Regions from separate parts of the Streptomyces sp. NPDC001056 genome, predicted to be linked through region 1. Evidence: riboswitches for the same ligand, from Rfam matches in the RefSeq annotation. Region 1 holds a riboswitch; the other holds the start of a gene.
The links. Region 1 has a riboswitch for cobalamin ahead of ACWDD7_RS14560 (ribonucleoside-diphosphate reductase subunit alpha). Riboswitches for the same ligand answer to the same signal wherever they lie in the genome.

Region 1 (4,383 bases):
CGGGCCTGCGGGCGCCGGCACTGATCGCGTTCGTCAAGGACGGGCTGATCTACATCGTGATCGCGGTGGCGATCATCTACATCCCGATCAAGCTGGGCGGGTTCGACGACATCTTCGCGAAGGCGGCCCACGCGTTCAGCCAGGTGAACCCGGCGACGGGCAAGCCGCGGGGGGCGCTCGCCCCGGCGCCGGCGGGGCAGTGGGCGTACGCCACGCTGGCGCTCGGCTCGGCGCTCGCGCTGTTCATGTACCCGCACTCGATCACCGCGACGCTCTCCTCCAAGAGCCGTAACGTGATCCGCCGCAACACCACGATCCTGCCGCTGTACTCCCTGATGCTCGGTCTGCTGGCGCTGCTGGGCTTCATGGCGATCGCGTCCGGGGTGAAGGTCACCAACGGCCAGCTGGCGATCCCGCAGCTGTTCGAGGACATGTTCCCGGACTGGTTCACGGGTGTGGCGTTCGCGGCGATCGGCATCGGCGCGCTGGTGCCGGCGGCGATCATGTCGATCGCGGCAGCGAACCTGTTCACGCGCAACATCTACAAGGACTTCATCAAGCCGGACGCCACGCCGAAGCAGGAGGCGCAGGTCTCCAAGATCGTGTCGCTGCTGGTGAAGGTCGGCGCGCTGATCTTCGTGCTCGGCATGGACAAGACGGTCGCCATCAACTTCCAGCTCCTCGGCGGCATCTGGATCCTGCAGACGTTCCCGGCGCTGGTCGGCGGCCTGTTCACCCGCTGGTTCCACCGCTGGGCGCTGCTCGCGGGCTGGGCGGTCGGCATGGCCTACGGCACCCTCGCCGCGTACGGCGTCGCCTCCCCGACCCAGAAGCACTTCGGCGGTTCCGCCGACGAGATCCCGGGCATCGGCCAGATCGGCTACATCGGCATGACGGCGTTCGTCCTGAACGTCCTCGTCACCGTCGTCCTCACCGTCGTCCTCAAGGCCGTCAAGGCCCCCGAGGGCATCGACGAGACCCGCCCCGAGGACTACACGGCGGACGCGGGCGACCCGGGCGTCGAGGTGGAACTCCCGCCGGCCACCGCCGGAAGCACCCACTAGAGCACCCCGAAGGGACGCGGGGCGGTATCGGCACGCGGCTTCCGCCGCGTGCACGCCGCCCACCACGAACAACCCGCAGCGGGCCGCCGGAAAGCACATGATCCGGCGGCCCGCCGTCGTGCAGACTCACCGCCATGACCCTTCACATCCGCCGCGCCCTCCCCGCCGAATACGACGCACTCGGCGAGATCACCGCGCGGGCCTACCTCGACGACGGTCTTCTGGACTTCGGCGAGAGTGACAGCTACCTCGACGAACTCAAGGACGTGGCCAAGAGGGCCTCGGCGGCCGAGGTCCTCGTGGCCACCGCCGACGACGTCCTCCTCGGCGGTGTCACCTTCGTCCCCTCCCCCGGCGCCATGGCCGACATCGCCCGCCCCGAAGAGGCCGAGATCCGCATGCTGGCCGTGGACAGGGCGGCCCGCGGCCGGGGTGCCGGCGAGGCGCTCGTGCGGGCCTGTGTGGAGCGGGCGCGCGCCAGGGAAGGCTGCCGCGCCATCGTGCTCTCCACGCAGCGGACCATGCGCAGCGCCCACCGCATCTACGAGCGCCTGGGCTTCACACGCACGCCCGAGCGGGACTGGCGGCCCCTCCCGGAGCTGGACGACATCACTCTGCTCACCTATGAGTTGACGCTCTGATACCGGGGGCGACACAACATCTGGGGGTGGCATGACGGCCCGGCACTAGATGTATGCTCATGCTCGCTGTCGTCGCAGGGGAATCCGGTGGGAATCCGGAACTGTCCCGCAACGGTGTACTTGTGCGCATCCGTGCACAGGAGTCAGTCCGAGGACCTGCCGGCAGCGCGCGCCCGGCCGGCCGGTTCGGGCGCTCTGAGACGTCCGGGCCTCGTGGAGTGGGCCGGTGGACGCGACGCCGTGCGCGCTCGTGGCTGCCCCCTGCCCTCCGCCAGGCCCCGTGCCGAGCGAGGGAGAGCCCCACGTGACCATCGCGCCAGCAGACCCGGCTTCAGCCCCAGGCCTGGAGAACGACGGTCCCGGTGCCGCGCTGCTGCGGACCCTGACCGAGCTGACCGGGGACCTCCCCGACGCCGACCCCGGCCGGATCGCCGCCGCCGCGCTGCGCGGCCGCTCGGCCCACGCCGACGAGGCGGAGCTGCGCGAACTCGCGACCGAGGCCGCGGCCGGACTGATCTCCGACGACCCCGCGTACTCACGGCTCGCCGCCCGGCTGCTCACCCTCGCCATCCGCGCCGAGGCCGCCTCGCAGGGCGTGACCTCGTTCACCGAGTCGGTCGCCGTGGGGCACCGCGAGGGGCTCATCGCCGACCGGACGGCCGAGTTCGCGCGTGTCCACGCCGCCCGCCTCGACGCCCTGGTCGACACCGCCGCCGACGACCGCTTCGGCTACTTCGGCCTGCGCACGCTGCACAGCCGCTACCTGCTGCGCCACCCCATCACCCGCAAGGTCGTCGAGACGCCGCAGCACTTCATGCTGCGGGTCGCCGCCGGGCTCGCCGAGGACGACTCCGCCCACTCGGTGGACGAGGTCGCCGCGCTCTACCGGCTCATGAGCCGGCTCGACTACCTGCCCTCCTCCCCCACGCTGTTCAACTCCGGCACCCGGCACCCCCAGATGTCGTCCTGCTACCTCCTCGACTCCCCGCTGGACGAGCTGGACTCCATCTACGACCGCTACCACCAGGTCGCCCGCCTCTCCAAGCACGCCGGCGGCATCGGCCTCTCGTACTCCCGTATCCGCGCCCGCGGTTCGCTGATCCGGGGCACCAACGGGCACTCCAACGGCATCGTCCCGTTCCTCAAGACCCTGGACGCCTCGGTCGCCGCCGTGAACCAGGGCGGCCGGCGCAAGGGCGCGGCCGCGGTGTACCTGGAGACCTGGCACTCGGACGTCGAGGAGTTCCTGGAGCTGCGGGACAACACCGGTGAGGACGCCCGCCGTACGCACAACCTGAACCTCGCGCACTGGGTGCCGGACGAGTTCATGCGCCGCGTCAACGCCGACGAGCCGTGGTCGCTGTTCTCCCCGGCGGACGTGCCCGAGCTGGTGGACCTGTACGGCGCGGAGTTCGACGCCGCCTACCGCGAGGCCGAGGAGGCGGGACTCGCGAAGAAGACCATGCCCGCCCGTGAGCTGTACGGCCGCATGATGCGCACCCTCGCGCAGACCGGCCAGGGCTGGATGACCTTCAAGGACGCCGCCAACCGCACCGCCAACCAGACCGCCGAGCCGGGCCAGGTCATCCACTCCTCCAACCTCTGCACGGAGATCCTGGAGGTCACCAACGACGGCGAGACGGCGGTCTGCAACCTGGGCTCCGTCAACCTGGGCGCCTTCGTGGCCGACGAGGACATCGACTGGGCGCGCCTGGACGAGACCGTCCGCACCGCCGTCACCTTCCTCGACCGCGTCGTGGACATCAACTTCTACCCGACCGAGCAGGCGGGCCGCTCCAACGCCAGGTGGCGCCCGGTGGGCCTCGGCGCCATGGGCCTGCAGGACGTCTTCTTCAAGCTGCGCCTGCCCTTCGACTCCCCCGCGGCGAAGGCCCTGTCCACCCGGATCGCCGAGCGGATCATGCTCGCCGCCTACGAGGCCTCCGCCGACCTCGCCGAGCGCAACGGCCCGCTGCCGGCCTGGGACAAGACCCGTACCGCGCGCGGTGTGCTGCACCCCGACCACTACGGCGTCGAGGAGACCTGGCCCGAGCGCTGGGCGGCGCTGCGCGAGCGGATCGCGGCGGTCGGCCTGCGCAACTCGCTGCTGCTGGCCATCGCCCCGACGGCCACCATCGCCTCCATCGCGGGCGTCTACGAGTGCATCGAGCCGCAGGTGTCCAACCTGTTCAAGCGCGAGACGCTGTCCGGTGAGTTCCTCCAGGTCAACTCGTACCTCGTCGACGACCTGAAGAAGCTCGGCGTCTGGGACGCGCAGACCCGGGAGGCGCTGCGCGAGTCCAACGGCTCGGTGCAGGGCTTCACCTGGGTGCCGGCGGACCTGCGCGAGCTGTACCGCACGGCGTGGGAGATCCCGCAGCGCGGTCTGATCGACATGGCCGCGGCGCGCACCCCGTTCCTCGACCAGGCGCAGTCCCTGAACCTGTTCATGGAGACGCCGACGATCGGCAAGCTCTCCTCGATGTACGCGTACGCCTGGAAGTCCGGGCTGAAGACGACGTACTACCTGCGCTCGCGCCCGGCGACCCGCATCGCCCGCGCCGCCCAGGCGCAGAAGACCGTCCCCGTCCAGCAGGTCGCCGACCCCGACGCCGTCGCCTGCTCCCTGGAGAACCCCGAGTCCTGCGAGGCCTGCCAGTAATGCCCGCCCGTCACCC
Region 2 (4,383 bases), on a different contig from region 1:
AAGCGCATGACGGACTGGATCTGGTCCTTCAGCAACGAGATCCTCCGCGAGACCGGCCGCCGCCCCGTGATCTACACCACGACCCAGTGGTGGCGGCTGTGCACCGGCGACAGCCACGCGTTCGCCTCCCGCCACCCCCTGTGGATCGCCCGTCACGGCACGTCGAAACCGGGGGCGCTGCCGGGCGGCTGGCAGTACTGGACCTTCTGGCAGTACGCCACGTCCGGCCGGCTGCCGGGTGACCAGAATCTCTTCAACGGCAGCTCCGGCGAGCTGCGGGCCTTCGCGGTGGGCTGGTAGCCCAAGGGGCGCCTTGGGGGCGTCCGGCCCGAAGGGGGGAAGCGGAGGCTCGCACCCCCGTTGCGGACACCCCTGCGCCCGCCCCAGTTCATCTTCCGTTCACCCAGGTTGCCTACGTTCATCCGGACAACGACCTCGAACGATTGCCTGGGTAAATGGAAAGCTTCTCGCTGATCCTCGCGATTGTGGTGGTAACCGCACTCGCGTTTGATTTCACGAACGGTTTCCACGACACCGCGAACGCGATGGCCACCACCATCTCCACAGGCGCGATGAAGCCGAAGCTCGCGGTAGCCATGTCCGCCACCCTCAACCTGGTGGGCGCCTTCCTCTCCGTGGAGGTCGCCAACACGATCTCCAAGGGTCTCGTCGACGAGAGCGGCATTCGTCCCGAGGTCATCTTCGCCGCCCTGGTCGGCGCGATCCTGTGGAACCTGCTGACCTGGCTGGTGGGCCTGCCCTCCAGTTCCTCGCACGCCCTGATGGGCGGCCTGATCGGCGCGGCCGTCGCCTCCGCCGGATTCGGCGCCGTGCACGGCGGGGTGCTGGTCACCAAGGTGCTGCTCCCCGCGGTCGCCGCGCCGCTCGTGGCGGGCGTCGCCTCGCTGGTGGCCACCCGGTTCTCCTACGGCATCGGCGGCAAGGCCGAGGGCGAGGCCACCCGCAAGGGTTACCGCGCCGGGCAGGTCGCCTCCGCCGGCCTCGTCTCCCTCGCGCACGGCACCAACGACGCGCAGAAGACGATGGGCGTCATCACCCTCGCGCTGATCGCGGGCGGCGCCATCGCCCCCGGTTCCAACCCTCCCGTCTGGGTGATCCTCTCCGCCGGCCTGGCCATCGCGCTCGGCACCTACATCGGCGGCTGGCGCATCATCCGCACCATGGGCACGGGCCTGACCGACCTGGAGCCCCGTCAGGGCTTCGCCGCGCAGACCAGCGCCGCGACCGCCATCCTGGCCTCCTCGCACCTCGGCTTCTCCCTCTCCACCACCCACGTCGTCTCCGGCGCGGTGATGGGCTCGGGTCTCGGCCGCAAGGGCGGGGTGGTCCGCTGGTCCACCGCGACCCGGATGACCCTCGCCTGGGTGCTCACCCTGCCGGCCGCCGCGCTGGTCGGTGCGGGCGCCGAGGCCGTCACCGAACTCGGTGCCTGGGGCACCGCCGTGGTCGCCGTCTTCCTGGTCGCCGCGAGCGCCTGGATCTACAAGCTGTCCCGCCGCGAGGTCATCGACCACACGAACGTCGTCGCCGACCCGGCCGAGGAGTCCTCCGGCGTGGTGACCACCGCCATCGCCGCGGTGACCCCGCCCCCGGCGGGCACCATCACCGAGGACCTCACGGCCACCATCCCGGCCCCGGCCCAGACCGCCGACCCGGCGGCCCCCGCCGCCTCGACGGCCCCGCCGGCCGCCGTCTGACCCCGAGCCCCGTTCACCAAGGAAGCATCCCCATGAAGATCGACTGGGCGGCCATCGGCTCCGTCTTCGGCGTCAGCCTCGCCTTCACGGTGGGCCTGGTGGTCCTGTTCACCCTCGGCGTCAACGGCCTGGCCCGGCGCGAGAAGGCCGCGGCCGAGGGCGGCTCCGCCCCACTCGCCGTCACCGGCGCCTACGTCTGCTTCGCGGCCTGCGCGGCGGCGGTGGCGTACGGCATCCTCCTGATCGTCTCCAAGTCCTGACCCCGGGGCCCCTCGGGGCCCCGCGCCACCCAGGCAGTTCCCGAAGGCTCCCCTCCGCCCGTGCGGCAGGGGGGCCTTCGGCGCGTCCGGCACCCCCGCGGTGTGGTGATCTGCACACTCCCGCAGGTCAACGGCAGGTTGACGGCCGTTCCGGGCGCGTGGTGGACTGCCCAGGCCATATACGGCGGCAGGAGAGGAAGCCGGTGCGAATCCGGCGCGGTCCCGCCACTGTCACCGGGGAAGAACCCCCGGGAGCCAGGAACTCTCGCCGCCGGATCACGTCGAACCAGGGCGCGGACACCCTGAGTGAGGACACATCGCCATGCTCGGCTGCCGAAGGACCAGTACCAGGACCACTGCCGCGGTACCCACGGCCCACTGAGCCGATGGACGCCGATCGCAGATACGCGTACGGCGCCGCCGCCGGACTCCTCGGCGACCTCCTCCTCGGCGATCCCCGCCGGGGACATCCGGTCGCCGCGTTCGGGCGTGCGGCCGCCGCCGCCGAGGGCGCGTTGTGGCACGACCACCGCGGCTGGGGCGCCCTGCACACCACCGTGTGCGCCGGTGGCGCCGTCGCGCTCGGAGCGCTGGCCACGCGTGCCGTCCGCCCCTCCCCCGCCGCCTCCGTCGCGCTGACCGCCGCGGCCACCTGGGCCGTCGTCGGCGGTACCTCGCTCGCCCGCGAGGCCCAGGCCATCGGGCGCGCGCTCGCGGCCGGGGACGTCGAGGCGGCCCGCGCCCGGCTGCCGCACCTGTGCGGCCGCGACCCGCAGGCGCTGGACGCCGACGGCATCGCGCGGGCCGTGGTCGAGTCGGTCGCCGAGAACACCTCCGACGCGGTCGTGGGCGCCCTGGTGTGGGGCGCGGCCGCCGGGGTGCCGGGGCTGCTCGGCTTCCGGGCCGTCAACACCCTGGACGCGATGGTGGGTCACAGGTCCCGCCGCTACCGCCGCTTCGGCTGGGCGGCCGCGCGCCTGGACGACGTGGCCGGCTGGCCGGGGGCCCGGCTGACCGCCGTCCTCGCGGCCGCGGCCGGACCCGATCCGCGGGGCGCCGTACGGGCGTGGCGCGCGGACGCCCGCAGGCATCCGAGCCCCAACGCCGGTCCGGTGGAGGCCTCCTTCGCGGGCGCCCTCGGCGTGCGCCTCGGCGGCACCCTCTCCTACGGCGGACGCGTCGAGCACCGCCCGGTCCTCAACGGCGCCACCGGACGGGCCGTGCGGGTTCCCGACATCGACCGGGCGGTACGGCTGTCCCGCCGCGTCGGCCTGCTCGCGCTCGGCACCACGCTCGCCGCGCGCCTCCTCGTCAACGGACTGAAGGGACGCGGGAAGTGAACGGTGGTCTCCTCGTCGCCGGCACCACCTCCGACGCCGGCAAGAGCGTCGTGACGGCCGGGATCTGCCGGTGGCTGGTGCGCCGGGGCGTGAAGGTGGCGCCGTTCAAGGCGCAGAACATGTCCCTGAACTCCTTCGTCACCCGCGAGGGCGCCGAGATCGGGCGGGCCCAGGCCATGCAGGCCCAGGCATGCCGGATCGAGCCGACCGCGCTGATGAACCCCGTCCTGCTCAAGCCGGGCGGCGAGCAGAGCAGCCAGGTGGTGCTGCTGGGCAGGCCGGTGGGCGAGATGAGCGCGCGCGGCTACCACGGCGGGCGCCAGCAGCGGCTGCTGGGCACGGTGCTGGACTGCCTGACCGAGCTGCGGAGCCGGTACGACGCGGTGATCTGCGAGGGCGCGGGCAGCCCGGCGGAGATCAATCTGCGCCGGACCGACATCGTCAACATGGGGATCGCGCGGGGTGCCCGGCTGCCCGTGCTCGTCGTCGGCGACATCGACCGCGGCGGCGTCTTCGCCTCCTTCTTCGGCACCCTCGCCCTGCTCTCGCCCGAGGACCAGGAGCTGGTCGCCGGGTTCCTGGTGAACAAGTTCCGCGGCGACGTCTCGCTGCTGGAGCCCGGGTTGGACATGCTCCGGGGCCTGACCGGGCGGCGGACGTACGGCGTGCTGCCGTACCGGCACGGGCTCGGGATCGACGAGGAGGACGGGCTGCGCGTCTCCCTGCGGGGCGCGGTGCGCGAGTCGGTCGTCGCTCCCCCGCTCGGCGAGGACGTGCTGCGGGTCGCCGTGTGCGCGATCCCGCTGATGTCCAACTTCACGGACGTGGACGCGCTGGCCGCCGAGCCCGGTGTGGTGGTGCGGTTCGTGGACCGCCCGGAGGAGCTGGCCGACGCGGACCTGGTCGTCGTCCCCGGCACCCGGGGCACGGTGCGGGCGCTTCGGTGGCTGCGCGAACGGGGCCTCGCCGACGCGCTCGCCCGGAGGGCCGCCGAGCACCGGCCCGTTCTCGGCATCTGCGGCGGCTTCCAGATCCTCGGCGAGCACATCGAGGACGAGGTGGAGT

Region 2: linked by a shared signal. The riboswitch ahead of ACWDD7_RS24075 (cobalamin biosynthesis protein) and the one ahead of ACWDD7_RS14560 (ribonucleoside-diphosphate reductase subunit alpha) in region 1 are both predicted to bind cobalamin.

The regions. Positions count from the first base shown of each region.
Region 1 is NZ_JBSFLI010000010.1:62,790-67,172, reverse strand. Features, by position in the region: gene mctP (monocarboxylate uptake permease MctP) at 1-1,064, shown strand, start outside; gene ACWDD7_RS14565 (GNAT family N-acetyltransferase) at 1,199-1,705, shown strand; cobalamin riboswitch at 1,724-1,883, shown strand; gene ACWDD7_RS14560 (ribonucleoside-diphosphate reductase subunit alpha) at 2,010-4,367, shown strand.
Region 2 is NZ_JBSFLI010000021.1:51,855-56,237, forward strand. Features, by position in the region: gene ACWDD7_RS24060 (lysozyme) at 1-300, shown strand, start outside; gene ACWDD7_RS24065 (anion permease) at 456-1,718, shown strand; gene ACWDD7_RS24070 (hypothetical protein) at 1,751-1,978, shown strand; cobalamin riboswitch at 2,123-2,263, shown strand; gene ACWDD7_RS24075 (cobalamin biosynthesis protein) at 2,365-3,318, shown strand; gene ACWDD7_RS24080 (cobyric acid synthase) at 3,315-4,383, shown strand, end outside.